DNA from 4 places in the Cellvibrio sp. KY-YJ-3 genome. Region 4 is predicted to be linked to each of the others. Evidence: predicted binding sites of a transcription regulator. Region 4 holds the regulator's gene; each other region holds the start of a gene.
What was found. The regulator PhoB, encoded in region 4, activates phosphate uptake and scavenging genes when phosphate is short. The targets are predictions, from matches to a motif close to TGTCATAAANNTGTAACA.

Region 1 (3,725 bases), 1.6 Mb from region 4:
TGTTATTGGTGGTGGCGGGTTGGTAGGCGGGAATTGCGGTAGCCAGGTTGAGAAGTTGTTGCAGGGTTTCCGGCGTGGCACTGGTATCCAGCGAAATTTGCTGTTGTTCGCACCAGCGCGCGAGTTGCAGCAGAGTAACGGCGAGGCTGGAGTCCCACTGTTTGAGTTCATCGGTGATGAGTGTGATAGTTTTGCTATCCGGAGGGATAGCGGCGCACAGGCCTTCGCCATCGGGAGTATGGCCAAGTTGCCAGTCCCCGCACAGGTGCAGCTGCACCCTGCCAGACGGTGGATCGGCTGCATCAGGTTGTTCAATGTGAAAGAGCAACGCAGTCATCCTTATCTTCCAAATTGAGTGTTAGGGTTGATCATAGTCGCTCTGGCGAAGAAAATGAAACGCACAACATGGCAAGATAATATAAACCGCACACAGAGAACTGTTATCCTCCGCACTTAACACCGTCAATAACAAGATTAACCGGACATTATGGCCAGATTATTATTCAAACTCGCGCAAGTGCCTGACGATGAAGCTCAGGAAATTCGTATGCTGCTCAACGAGCACCAGATTAACTACTATGAAACCGATGCTGGATTTTTCCGCGTAGGGTTGGATGCAATTTGGCTCGCAGATGGCGCACAAGAACAACGAGCGCGGGAATTGATTCACGCCTATCAAGCTGAGCGCGCGATTCGCCAGCAGCAAAATTATGCGCAGTTGGTGGAGGCGGGGCAGGTGCCCAGTCTGTGGCAACATTTTTGTGCGCAACCGCTGCGTTTTATGGCGTTGGTGATTGCGATTATTTTTGTTGCAGGCTTAACCTTGTTGCCCTTTGTTATGCCTGCATTGCAGTAGGTCTTCGTAGTGGTTTATTGGTATTGCTTTGTTGATATTAAAACTTATCGTTGTTGGCAAAACCCAAATTATTAATTTTGGTTTTGCCCAATAGCTTTAATAATAAATTACGCAGTGCGCGCAGAATCGGGTAAAGCACATGGCTTAATCGTTTGGATTTAAACAGCCAATAGTTCAAACGATTAAACAACCCCGAGCGACTGCTCAGCAGCGACAGCATGTAAATTGCATCGGAACCGTAATAGAGTTGCTGCTCCAGTTTCACCACCATACCCTGATCTATATCCCAACCCAGTGCGGTAATCTCATCCATAATGGGCCCTGGCTCGCGCGCATCCCACAGCACTAATTCACCAATATCCTCACGAATACGCACCATGCGGCAGTAGTTGTCGCAGGCGGGGCATTCTTTGTCGTACACCAGTACTACTTGTTGGGTTGTGGTCACTCATCACCTCGGTTTTTGTGTAATCAAGCTGTCATTTATTTGTTGTTTTTCTGTCATCTGGCTGCCGTAACCTTGGCGCGCCAAAAAACATTTATTTACGACAAATAGCCTTGGTTTTATTAACACATGCCTTATTTGAGAACACATAATATGAAACTCATCCAACAAATACCACGCTGGGCAGCGCTGGCCGCTGTGTCATTTAGCCTGGTGGCCTGCGGCGGTGATGACAATGATTCATCCAGCAGTTCATCCATTAGCTCAACCAGCAGTTCAAGCAGCGTGTCGTCATCCAGCGATGCCTCTTCGGTGGATACTATATCTTCGTCGAGCACTTCTGTTGCAACTACAAGTTCTGCAACCACTTCTTCTGCAACTATTAGCTCTGTTGAAAGTTCTTCTTCGTTAAGTGAAAGCAGCAGCTCATCGTCAGTATCTTCAGCCGCCTTGCCGACGCTGGTGCTCAATGAAATGCGCTCGGACGGCGGTGGTTATGACTACATCGAAATCTACAACCCAGGCAATAGCGATTACACCTTCGTCGAAGGCGAATGGGCGGTCAACGATTTAAAAGGTTTTGGTGAGGACAAAGTTCCCGGCGTGTTAATACCGGCGGGCAGTGTCATTCCGGCTAAAGGATTCTTGTTGGTAGCGGTAGATCAAACTGCCGTACCCTTTGGTGCGCCAGAGGGAACCATTATTGGCGGTGCCGCTGAATTTGGTTTGGGTAAAGGCGATACAGCATTGCTGACCCACAAGGGCGAAATTATTGATGAAAAAGGTTGGGCTGCCGGTAGCCATGTAAACACCATTGGCCGTTTGCCCGATGGTGGCGAGTGGCACGATGAAGCTGAAGCGCTGACCGCAACTCCCGGTGTGATTAACGCTTTACCAGTAGTGAACCCACCCGCATCGCAGAGCGATATTGTGATTAACGAAGTGGTATCCAAAGGCCGCGCCGATTTGGATTTTGATTACGTAGAGCTTTACAACAAATCATCGCAACCCTATGTGTTTGCGGAAGGTGAATGGTCGCTGAGCGACAGCGAAAATACTCTCATGCCCATTCCCGGCGGCACTACTATTCCCGGACATGGTTTTCTGGTGTTGTTGACCGATGTAGCCACCGGTGCAAATTTACCCACCAATGCACCGGCCGGTGCAATCACTAACAGCACGGGTGGTTTTGGTATTGGTAAAAACGAAAATATTATTCTGGCGCGTTTTGAAGCAATTATTGATAACGTAAGCCACGGCGACTTTCACGTAAACGCGTATGGTCGCCTGCCAGATGGCGGTGAATTTATTGACTTGGGTGATGGTACTGCTCCCCAGCTTTACGCATCGCCCGGCCTGAAAAACTTTATGACCCCCGCGTTGAATTTAACCGTGACTACGCTGAATTTTTCCTCGTTTAATGACGACGAAACCGCGTTGGAAAATAGTGGTTTCCGTGTATTTGGTTTGAACGCCGATTTAGCCAAAGATGTTGAACCGGAATACATTGCCGTTGCTGCTGACTCAAAAACAGCCTGGGTAACGCTGCAGGAAAACAACGGTGTTGCACGTATTAATCTGGATGGTACCCCGGCTATCACTAATATTTTTCCCTTGGGTTTTAAAGATTACGGTGCAGTAGGCAATGAGATCGACCCGAGTGACCGGGATGATAAAGTCGAGTTTGCCGCGTATCCAAAAGTGTTTGGTATTTATCAGCCTGACGGCATTGCTGCATTTAATGATGGTGGAATGGATTATGTGATTACCGCCAATGAAGGCGATGTGCGCGATTACTACACGAATTTTGAAGAGGGTGTAAAAGTCGCCGATATCACGCTCGACGAATCGGATTTCCCCAATGCCACCGAGCTAAAACAAAATGCGCAATTGGGCCGTTTGCTGGTGACGCAATTTGCAAAAACCTCCAGCGCGGAAACTGTATTCAGTGAATTGCTGAGTTTTGGTGCGCGTTCATTCAGTATTTGGAATGGCACTACGGGTGAACAGGTGTATGACAGCGGCAATGATTTGGAAGTCCAAGCTAATAACGCCGGTGTTTACCCGGATGACCGCAGCGATGCCAAAGGTGTTGAGCCGGAGAATCTGGCGATTGGCATGGTTGGTTCCAAGCGGTTTGTATTTGTCGGTTTGGAACGTGCCGATGCGGTAGCGGTGTATGACATCACTGATCTTGGCAATATCCAATTTAGTCAAATGTTGATCACCGAAGGTGATGATGCACCGGAAGGGATTTTGTTTATCAGTGCGGCTAACAGCCCCAACGGTAATCCCTTGTTAGTGGTGTCCAACGAGGGAAGCGGCAACGTGACGGTTTACCAAGGCAATGTGAATGGTGAATTTAGTTTTGCCTCGCGCTTGATATTGGAAGGTGGTGTGGCTGCAGCAGAAATCAGCGCCTAC
Region 2 (3,725 bases), 1.4 Mb from region 4:
GCCCGTAATTAGCATAATAATCGGCAATAAAATCAAAATACTGAATATTGCTGGCAAATGATTTTCGATAAACGGTGCGAGCCACAAACCTGCGAGGAAACCTAAAATAACAGTGGGCAATGCAGCCATAATTTCGATAGTGGGTTTAACAATGCCGCGCAATTTGGGCGTCATAAAATAGGCGGTATAAATTGCCCCCATCACCCCCAAAGGTACCGCAAACAGAATCGCGAAAAATGCAGCTTTCAACGTGCCGATAGAAAGCGGAACAAAACTCATTTTAGGTTCAAAATTATCGCTGCCCGATGATGCCTGCCAAATGTATTCCGGTGCATCGCGCCCTTCGTACCACACTTTTTTCCAGAGCGAGCTGAAAGAAACCTCGGGGTGTTTGTTCCAGACATCGGCCACACTCAGGTTATTAGCGTCATCCAACCACAAGCTGCGATTGTGAATGGGAGAAATAGCAAGCTGCTGAATAGGTTTATCACTCACCGACTCAATTAATAAGGTGCGCTGGGAGGTAGCGTAGTAAATACCGATATTGCCTTTGTCGTCGCCAGCCCAGAAACCGCGACGCGCATGCTCAGGTGTGATACGGGTGATGGCGCCATCCAACGCCTCAAAACCACGTACATATTTCAATTCATAAATGTTGTCGGGGTTGCGAACCAGAAACCATTGGCTGAGGGCTCCCTTGTCGGTGCCAATAATGAGCGAGGCAGTTCCCACCAAAAACTCCATACGGGTCACTTTGCCATCAGCAATAGCCACTGGTGCCTGAACTTTTATAGCGCTAGGGTTGATGATGCTGTAGAGCAATAATTGCGACTGATCTGTAGCAATCACTAAATGCTGGGCACCGCTATCAATCTGCATAGATACGGGCTTACTGCCATTTGGAAGCGAGGGAAGCGCTATCACTTCCTGACTGATACTGACTTCCCCGGTAATCATATTTTGACTGCTGCTAAAAATAGCGAGCAGTAGACGCTCATCTGCCGTCATGGCCGCTAATAAAATACCGCTGGAAGTCTCTTGTACGGCTAGCTGGGTAAGCGCTGCGCCTTGGTCATCCAGGGTTAAGGGAGAATCACCCAAGGGATACACCAAACTCGGTGTGATTTGGCGTTTATCGTTTGGATAACTGAGCGCGTAATTGGCTTTGGTTATTGATACCTGGCCATTGCTGTAACCATAAGCAACCAGACCGTAATCAGGCGTACTGGTCGCCATACTGGTAAAACTCACATCAGCGGCGCGCGATATCTGGGCATTAAGCACTTGGCTGCCATCGCTGACATTAAAAAAATGCACTGCGCCGCTACGCTTGAAACTGGCGCCAATTTCTTCGTAGCGTTCCAGCGTGAGGTATTCAGTCGGGTCGGAGGCCTGCTGTTGCAACTGGGCGGGCGTGTAGCTGTGCAAGGGTTCAACCGAGGCACCACGAAACAAGGGAGCAATTTCGGAGAATAGATAAAAGAAAATTAAACCGAGTGAAAATACTACCGCGAGTCCGGCAGACATCACCCCGTAGCGCGATAGCTGGTCTTTAAATTTGCGAATGTTGCGCAACTTGCTGCGCTGCTCGCGATTGGGCATCAGGCTCTGGATTGGCTTTGCCGCTGTAATGGGTTCGGACATGGTCTACTCACCTGTTTTATCGTCTGGCGCAAGAATCCTAACAATCAAAGATGACACTTTTGTTACAAAAACCCGAAACTGTCATCTGACTGTCATATTTACCCTGGCTCTGTCTATAAAAAAACGCCGAACAAGTCGGCGTTTTTATGGGTAACACAAGAAAATCCAGGCGCGCGCTGATTACTTCTGCAATTCAGCCAGTGCTTTGTTGGCCATTGACGCAGGCAGTGGGATATAACCATCGCGCACTACGGTTTCCTGGCCTTGCTTGGAAAGAATCAACTTCACAAACTCTAACTGAATCGCATCCAGCGGGCGGTTCGGATGCTTGTTGATATACATGAACAACACACGTGACAGCGGATAGGTTCCATCCAGCGCGTGAGTTGCATCGGCAGTAACGTAAGGCTGCCCATCTTTCTTGGACAGAGGCACGGCGCGCACACCTGAAGTGATGTAGCCAATACCTGAGTAACCAATACCGTTGATCGATTCAGACACACCCTGGACTACAGATGCAGAACCTGGTTGCTCGAGAATGTTGGATTTAAAATCACCTTTACACAGGGCTTCATCTTTGAAGTAACCATAAGTACCAGAAACGGCATTGCGGCTGTACATGGTGAAATCACGATTTGCCCATGCACCGGTCAACCCCACATCACCCCAACGAGTCAGGTCTTTGGCACCACCACATTTGCGGGTTGCCGAGAAAATGGCATCAACTTGAGGAATACTTAAACCTTCGATCGGGTTGTCTTTGTTTACGTAAACTGCAAGTACGTCAATCGCTACCGGTACAGCGGTGGGTTTGTAGCCATGCTTGGCTTCAAACGCCTGGATTTCCTCGGTTTTCATCGCGCGGCTCATAGGCCCGAAGTTAGCAGTACCTTCGGTTAAGGCCGGTGGTGCAGTTGAAGAACCAGCACCTTGAATCTGGATATTGACGTTGGGATACCACTTTTTGAAATCTTCAGCCCAAAGGGTCATCAGGTTGTTGAGTGTGTCAGAACCGATTGAGTTGACGTTACCTGATACGCCAGTGGTCGCCTTGTACTCTGGCAGCGCTGGATCAATTGCAGCCTGCAATGCAGTAGCACAAACCATAGAGCCGGCAAGAACCAACCCCTTCATAATTTTCATAGCGTTCATAGAGCGCTCCATCTGTGATTACATGAGTAATAAATAGTGTGTCTACCTGTGAAGAGTTGTCCCTTCAGTGAGACTTACTTTACCCAGCAAATATGACAGTTATGTGACCGGAGGAAATTTTTGTCACAAATGTGTCGCACAAATGTCATACAGCCAAACCAGGGTTATACCGCCACCCAAAACAAAAACACCAGCCGAAGCTGGTGTTTGTGAACATCAAAAACGAGACGATTTATTTAACCACGCGCAAGCCCGGTCGTTTGGCGGGAGGAGTGTCCCCCGAGGGTACAGAACCGCCTCCCGTCGACACAGGAGTCGGCCCACTGGGTGGCGGCGGTGCAGGATTAACTTCCGGCTCGAACATCATACCCTGCCCATTTTCACGAGCATAAATTCCTAAAATTGCACCACAGGGAATATAGAGATTATTGACCACCCCACTAAAGCGCGCATTAAACGATACGGCAGTATTATCCATAAAAAAATCTTTAATCGCCGAAGGGGAGATATTCAGAATAATTTGTCCCTCCTTGTTAACGTGTTGCTGCGGTACTTGGGTACCGGTCACATGCGCATCAACCAAAATATGTGGCGTGCAGTTGTTATCTAAAATCCATTCATAGACGGCACGTAAAAAATAAGGGCGACTGGACGTCATGGACATAAGTGTTTCCTTGGTCTGATCAGGGCTAAACAAATTGCAATTTACCTTGTTTTGCCAAGAGCTCAAACAAAAAGGGCGACCTAAGTCGCCCTTTCCGCTGTTATTTACTGCGATCAGTGAATCTCTCTCCAGAACTCGCGGTTCAGGAAGTAAACAAAGATAAACAGAATAATCAGAAAACCTAATACGTAATAACCAATCGCTTCGCGCTTAACTGCCGCAGGCTCAGCTACATACTCGAGGAAATTCACCAGATCATACATCG
Region 3 (3,725 bases), 610 kb from region 4:
ACAGGCAAGAATAAACAGCACATGGCCGTATTCAGCAAATAAAGTCATCTTGAATTCCTCAAGGTAAAGGATTAATGCGCCAGCAGCAGTTGCAAACGGCCGCCCACATCGTGTGCGCGGTTGGCGATATCACCCACCCAGTCGATGATGTTGTACAGGAACATCACATCTACCGGGGGGAGCTGGGCTTCGAGGGCAAAGAGTGAGGTGCGCACGCCAATTTCCAATTGGTCGGCTTTCTCCTCAAGAATGTCCAATTCCTTGATCATATTTTCGACAACGGTCAGCTCGCGGCCGCTAAAACCGGTCTCGAGCAGCTCGTCCAGTTCGTTGATGGCGGTGAGCGCTTGCTCGGCTGCCGCAACACTGGCGCGCACAAATTCATTCATCTGCGGTTTCATGCTTTCGGGGATGGTCATGCGACGACCCATGATGATACCGGCGATGTCTTTGGCGCGGTTGGGAATGCGATCCTGCATAGTTAGCAGTTCGAGCAGGTCGGTGCGTGGTACCGGCAGGAACAGGCTTTTGGGCAGATGCAAGCGCAGGTGCTTTTTGATTTCGTCCGCATCGTTTTCGAATTTCACCACTTGCTGCTGAATGCTGCTGGCCAGAGGCCAGTCATTGCCGGTGACAGCTTCAAAAAAAGGTACGAGTTCGGCGGCGGCTTTAACAGCCAGCGCCATGTGCTCTTGCATGGGCTTGATGGGCGAGCGGCCAAACAGGTTCGACAAGTTTGCAAAAGGCATGGTTATCCCCTCGGGTTAAAAGTGTGCGCAGTATAAAAACATCACTCGCCAAGGTCACGCAGCTTTATTACTTATTTATGACAAAGTTGTGATGCTTTTTAGCTGAACTTTTGTTAGTGGCTGGTATTGGTTGTTAGGCATAGGTGTCTAGGTTTCGGGTGTGTTGAGCTTAGTGGTTGCTGACCAAAACGCCAGCCTGTCGCCTTGTGGGCAGACTCGCGTCAGCAGAGCCGCTACAATCAGTGCAGGTTTTTAGTCGCAGCTCTCTTATTTACAGGAATAACGTCGATGGTGCTGGATCGGGTATTGGATTTGCGCGGCTTGATCAATGATCTGGTCGTTGATGGGCGCATGTCGCAGCTGGATGCCAATATGTTGCTCGGCGCCTCACGCAGCCGCGAACAGGCGATCATGCACCCGCTGGCCTATGTCGCCACCCAAAATCTGGAAGATTTACAGCGCCCGGGCAAGATTCTGGATGGCGATACGCTCACCGAGTGGTTAGCTAACAAGGCGCGCCTGCCGTTGTTTCATATAGATCCGATGAAGATTGATGTCGCCAAGTGTACCGAGGTGATCAGTTACGCCTTTGCCAAGCGCCACGGTATTTTGTGCGTCAAAGTGGAGTCGGATCACGTCATCATCGCCTGTACCCAACCCTTTATGGCTGGTTGGGAGCCGCAGGTGGAGCATGTGGCGCGCCGCACGGTGAAACGCGTGGTGGCTAATCCCGCCGACATCGAGCGTTTTATGGTGGAGTTTTACACCTTGGCGCGCTCTGTCTCCGGCGCCAGCGGGGCGACGGCGGCCTCGGCGATTACCAACTTTGAGCAGCTGGTGGAGCTGGGCAAAGCCAGCGACCCGGATGCCAATGACCAGCATATCGTCAAGATAGTGGACTGGTTGCTGCAATACGCGTATGACCAGCGCGCCAGTGACATTCATATAGAGCCGCGCCGGGAAGTAGGGCGCATCCGCTTCCGTATCGATGGCGTTTTGCATTACGTCTACGAATTGCCCGCCAATGTGTCCACCGCTGTCACCAGCCGCTTCAAGGTGTTGGCGCGCATGGATATTGCCGAAAAGCGCAAGCCGCAAGACGGTCGCATCAAAACCCGGCGCAGCGATGGCAGTGAAATTGAATTGCGTATGTCCACCTTGCCCACCGCCTTTGGCGAAAAACTGGTGATGCGGATTTTTGACCCGGAAGTGTTGCTGCGCAGTTTTACCGACTTGGGTTTGGTGGGCGATGACTATGCGCGCTGGTACTCCATGCTTAGCCGCCCCAATGGCATCTTGTTGGTGACCGGCCCCACAGGTTCCGGTAAAACCACCACCCTTTATTCATCGCTGCGACAAGTTGCCACCGATGAGGTGAATGTCAGCACTATTGAAGACCCTATTGAAATGGTGGAGGAGCGTTTTAACCAGACGCAAGTGCACCACAAAATCGGGCTGGACTTTGCCGCCGGTATCCGCAGCCTGATGCGGCAAGACCCGGACATTATCATGGTGGGTGAGATTCGCGACCTGGAAACCGCCCAAATGGCAGTGCAAGCCGCGCTTACCGGCCACTTGGTGCTATCGACCGTGCACACCAACGATGCCCCCTCGACCGTTGCCCGATTACTGGATTTGGGCATTCCCTCTTATTTGATCAACGCGACCTTACTGGGTGTGATGGCACAGCGCTTGGTGCGCACGCTCTGCCCACATTGCAAAGAGGAGGGCAGTATCAGCGCATCGGATTGGCAGGAATTGGTTGCGCCCTGGAAAGTGAATGTGCCGGCCAAAGTCTATCGCCCGGTGGGTTGCCTCGAATGTCGCAATACCGGTTATTTGGGGCGACAAGGCCTGTACGAAATTCTGATGTTGTCTGAATCGCTCAAGGAAAAAGTTACCAGCGACTGCAACCTGCAGGAGCTGCGCAAATTGGCGATGAAGGAGGGCATGCGCACCTTGCGGTTGTCGGGCGCTCAAAAAGTCGCGGCGGGACTCACGACGATGGAAGAGGTATTGCGAGTAGCACCGCCACCGGAGAAGGCGGGTTAGGTGGTGAATATGCCCAATAAAAAATGGCGACCCGTGAGTCGCCATTTTTTTTGGTTAGCTGCAAGGTTTACGGCTATCAGAACAACAATTTGATCCCTACAAACACCAGCATAATCGCCAGCGCCGGGCGTAAATAATGGTCGGCCACGCGGTGTGCCAAGTGGCTGCCCAGGTAAATACCGGGTAGCGAACCAATCAACAGGTTTGCCAATAATCCCCAATCCACATTGCCTAAACCGGCATGCCCCATGCCCGCTACCAGCGTCAGTGGCACGGCGTGGGCGATTTCAGTTCCCACCAAACGCACGGTGGGTAGCAGTGGGTAGAGCATAAATAAAGCTACTGTGCCCAGTGCACCTGCACCGATAGAGGTGATGGTCACTACCGCGCCCAGCACCATGCCGGTAAGCACCGTCGCAATCATCTGTTCGCGGCGGCTCATGCGGGTAATCCAGGCGTCATTTTTACGGCTGTAATCAAAGATTCGGCGTTTAAACAAAATAGCGATGGCGGTGAGGATCAACGCGTAGCCAAGGGTGGTGCGAATAATGCTGTTGAGGGTGTCGGTATCGGTGTGTAAATAATGCAGTAGCCAGAGGGTCAGTGCTGCTGCAGGCAGGCTGCCCAGTGCCAGCTCGCCGGTAATCTTCCAGTCGATATTTTTTTTCTTGTGGTGGACATGAATACCGCCCGCTTTGGTGATGGCGGCGTAAAGTAAATCGGTGCCCACTGCATTGGCGGGGCTAACGCCGAAATAGAGCAGAATCGGCGTCATCAGCGAGCCGCCGCCAACACCGGTCATGCCTACAATAAATCCCACCACCAAACCGGCGATAACATAGCCAAAATGAAAATCCATACCACTCCACGTGCGCCGGCTACACCCGGTATCCGGTTAAAGGTGTCAGAAATTGAGGGTGTTTA
Region 4 (3,725 bases):
ATCTGGTGATTTTTACTCTGGGTGTGATTGTGATGCGCGCGGCTGGCTGCGTAATCAATGACTTTGCCGACCGCAAAATCGACGGCAGCGTCGCGCGCACCAAAGATCGCCCGCTCGCCACCGGCGCAGTTTCCAGCCGCGAGGCGATTTTTTTATTCATTGGCCTATGCGTGATCGCCTTTGCATTAGTGCTGATGACCAACCCGCTTACCATCAAACTCTCCCTCGGCGGTCTGTTGCTCGCCTTCTGCTACCCTTTTATGAAACGTCACACCCACTTGCCGCAGGTAGTATTGGGTGCCGCGTTTGCCTGGGGAATACCCATGGCCTATGCGGCCGAGGCCGGTTCGCTACACGAAAACATTTGGCTGATTTACCTCGCCGTGGTGCTCTGGACGGTAGCTTATGACACCTTTTATGCCATGGTGGATCGCGAGGACGACCTTAAAATCGGCGTGAAATCCACCGCCATCTTGTTTGGGGAACAGGATCGGTTGATGACCGGCATCCTGCAAATCCTGGCGCTCTATGCGCTGATTCTGGTGGGCAATCGCTTTGAGCTGGGGCTGTTCTATTATCTGGGCTTGACGGTGGCGGGTGGTTTGTTTGCCTATCAACAATGGCTGATTCGCTTTCGCGCGCGCGAAGCCTGCTTCAAAGCCTTTTTAAATAACAACTGGGTGGGTGTGGCGGTATTTGCCGGTTTAGCTATGGATTATTACTGGCGCTAAGCCCACGCGACTGCACGCAGCTACAATTTTCTGACTTGTCATAAATATGTAACACTGAGCTTATTAAATAAGCTGCAACAATAGCTTCATGAAACGTGAAGCCTACCGTAGTTTTATTAGGCAGAAGATTATGACTGGTCGCAAAATTCTTATCGTCGACGATGAATCCGCCATTCGCGATATGTTGCGTGTGGCACTGGAGATGGCCGAGTACCAAGTGCTGGAAGCCAGTAACGCGCAGGACGCTCACGGCCTGATTATCGACGAAAAACCCGACCTGATCCTGTTGGATTGGATGATGCCCGGCACCAGCGGTATTGAACTCGCGCGCCGCCTGAAGCGCGACGAAGTTACCGCTAATACTCCCATCATCATGCTCACCGCCAAAGGTGAAGAGGACAACAAAATTCAGGGGCTGGAAGTTGGCGCCGACGATTACATCACCAAACCTTTTTCACCGCGTGAATTGGTCGCCCGCTTGAAAGCGGTATTGCGTCGTGCCGACCCACAGATTTCCGCCGCCCCCATCACCGTACAGGGTCTGTGTTTGGACCCCGCCAGCCACCGCGTCACCATCCACGATCAGTCAGTCGATATGGGCCCCACTGAATATCGCCTGCTGGAGTTTTTTCTCACCCACCAGGAAAGAGCCTATACTCGCAGCCAATTGCTGGATCATGTCTGGGGCGGCAATGTGTATGTGGAGGAGCGCACGGTCGATGTGCATATCCGCCGCCTGCGCAAAGCCCTGACCATCGACGGTCACGAAGACCTGATCCAAACCGTACGCGGTACCGGCTATCGTTTTTCTACCCGAATCGAAGCCTGATTACCCTGAATTCGCACAAAGGGGCGGACAGTCCTGCAAGACACGCCGTAAATCCATCCCTGGAGGCTCATCGTCGGGATCCCTCCCTCCGATGGTCTTGCAGGACTGTCCGCCCCTTTGCGCTCGCTTTTGTGCCACGAGGTTTAGGTCTTGTTAAAAGGTTTCAGCGCTGAACTCCAGCGCATTCTGATTATTCTCGCCACCTGCAGCCTGATTGGTTTTTTCAGCGACAACTACGCGCTGTGGATGCTACTCGGCTGTGGCATTTACATTGTGTGGATGCTCTGGCAAATGCGCCGCTTGAACCAGTGGCTACTCAAACGCGAGAGCGAACACCCGCCGGAGGCCAGTGGTATCTGGGGGCAGGTGTTCGACAACATCTACCAACTGCAGCGCGATCAACGCATTGAAAAAGACAACCTGCAAGCGGTGATCAAACGCATCCAGGAAATCAGCTCAGCACTCAAAGACGGGCTGGTCATTCTGGACGCGCGCGGCCATCTGGATTTCTGGAACCCCGCCGCCCATCGCATGCTTGGGTTGAATACCAAAGACCAGGGGCAATCGGTCATCAATTTTGTGCGTCACCCCAAATTTGTCGCCTATTTTGAAGAGGGCAATTACGGCGAGCCGCTGGAAATTCCCTCGCCGCGTTTTCCCTCCAAACACCTGCAATTCCAAATCACCCCGTTTGGCAAAATGGAGCGATTGATTGTGGTGCGTGATGTGACCCAACTGCACAACTTGGAAAAAATGCGTCAGGATTTTATCGCCAACGTCTCCCATGAATTGCGCACACCGCTCACGGTGATAAACGGCTATGTGGAAACCCTCGCCGATAACAACACCACCCCGAGCTGGAATAAACCACTGCAGCAAATGTTGCAGCAAGCCAAGCGTATGTCGCTGCTGATTAACGATTTACTGGTGCTTTCCAAACTCGAAACCACTGAGGCGGGTCACAATTACAAGCCCATTAATATTGAGCAGCTGCTCACTATTGTGAAAAGCGAAGCGGAAGTATTAAGCAAGGATAAAAACCAACAGCTCACGCTGGTGTGCAACAACACCACGCGCCCGCTATTGTTGCAGGGCAACGAAAAAGAATTGCACAGCGCCTTTTCCAATCTGGTAATTAACGCCATTAAATACACCCAGCCCGAAGGGCGCATCAACATGCTGTTATGGCAGGACGAGAAACATTTTTATGTTTCGGTAAGCGATAACGGCCCTGGCATTGATGCCCAACATATTCCGCGCCTGACCGAGCGTTTTTATCGTGTGGATGCCAGCCGCAACAGCGGCACCGGCGGCACCGGGTTGGGTTTGGCGATTGTGAAACACGTGCTGATGCGCCATTACGCCGAATTAAAAATTACCAGTGAACTAGGCAAGGGCAGTATGTTTATTTGTGTCTTTGCACTGCCGCAATAGTTACACCGACATTCGCACATCAGGCTTATTTACTACCGGAGTCTCATCCTTTTGAGGGTGAGACCAGCATCACAATTTTTTCACACCCTGTAATTCAAAGGCTTTTTTGGCGAAATTAATCCGAATTATTGCCAAAACTCGAACGCGCTACGCAAACTCCTACCGCTCAACCCGAAAGTCGGACTCGCCAAATACAACGTTGTCATTTTAGACTCATTGCTGCTGCAAAATATCCGCACCCCGGTTGTTGGATATAAATGCACTGAACATTACCGCGCCGCTCAAGTGGCACCGGTTATACCTTTTTTACTTCCAGCAGGAGATCCAGAGTGAACAAGATCAATAAATGGCACTCACGCCTCAACCTGAAAAGTTGTGGCGTATCAGCCTTAATCATCAGCCTCAGTTCTTTGTTTGCCGTTACCGAAGCCAGCGCCCACGGCTACGTGTCATCACCCAAAAGTCGGGTGATTCAATGTAAGGAAAACGGTATTGAAAACCCCAGTCACCCCGCGTGTATCGCAGCCAAAGCAGCAGGTAACGGCGGCTTGTACACCCCGCAAGAAGTGGCGGTGGGCGGTGTGCGCGACAACCATGAGTTCTTTATTCCCGATGGCCGCCTGTGTAGCGCCAACCGCGCCAACCTGTTTGGCATGGACCTCGCCCGCACCGACTGGCCAGCCACCAGCGTGACTGCTGGTCCACTGAACTTTGTGTGGACTAATACCGCG

Region 1: D0B88_RS11105 (choice-of-anchor I family protein) is a predicted target of PhoB. The motif match lies at 1,334-1,351, and genes of this name have one in related genera.
Region 2: D0B88_RS17400 (ABC transporter permease subunit) is a predicted target of PhoB. The motif match lies at 1,724-1,741, and genes of this name have one in related genera.
Region 3: D0B88_RS02020 (TIGR00153 family protein) is a predicted target of PhoB. The motif match lies at 815-832, and genes of this name have one in related genera.

Annotation. Positions count from the first base shown of each region.
Region 1 is NZ_CP031727.1:2,626,454-2,630,178, forward strand. It holds gene D0B88_RS11090 (ABC transporter permease) at 1-337, opposite strand, end outside; gene D0B88_RS11095 (DUF6164 family protein) at 488-856, shown strand; gene D0B88_RS11100 (DCC1-like thiol-disulfide oxidoreductase family protein) at 894-1,304, opposite strand; gene D0B88_RS11105 (choice-of-anchor I family protein) at 1,455-3,725, shown strand, end outside.
Region 2 is NZ_CP031727.1:4,105,321-4,109,045, forward strand. It holds gene D0B88_RS17400 (ABC transporter permease subunit) at 1-1,644, opposite strand, end outside; gene D0B88_RS17405 (PstS family phosphate ABC transporter substrate-binding protein) at 1,825-2,796, opposite strand; gene D0B88_RS17410 (ClpXP protease specificity-enhancing factor) at 3,029-3,460, opposite strand; gene D0B88_RS17415 (ubiquinol-cytochrome c reductase) at 3,574-3,725, opposite strand, start outside.
Region 3 is NZ_CP031727.1:434,349-438,073, reverse strand. It holds gene D0B88_RS02025 (inorganic phosphate transporter) at 1-48, opposite strand, end outside; gene D0B88_RS02020 (TIGR00153 family protein) at 72-749, opposite strand; gene D0B88_RS02015 (GspE/PulE family protein) at 1,038-2,801, shown strand; gene D0B88_RS02010 (sulfite exporter TauE/SafE family protein) at 2,878-3,660, opposite strand.
Region 4 is NZ_CP031727.1:1,042,588-1,046,312, reverse strand. It holds gene ubiA (4-hydroxybenzoate octaprenyltransferase) at 1-731, shown strand, start outside; gene phoB (phosphate regulon transcriptional regulator PhoB) at 862-1,560, shown strand; gene phoR (phosphate regulon sensor histidine kinase PhoR) at 1,711-2,994, shown strand; gene D0B88_RS04465 (lytic polysaccharide monooxygenase) at 3,324-3,725, shown strand, end outside.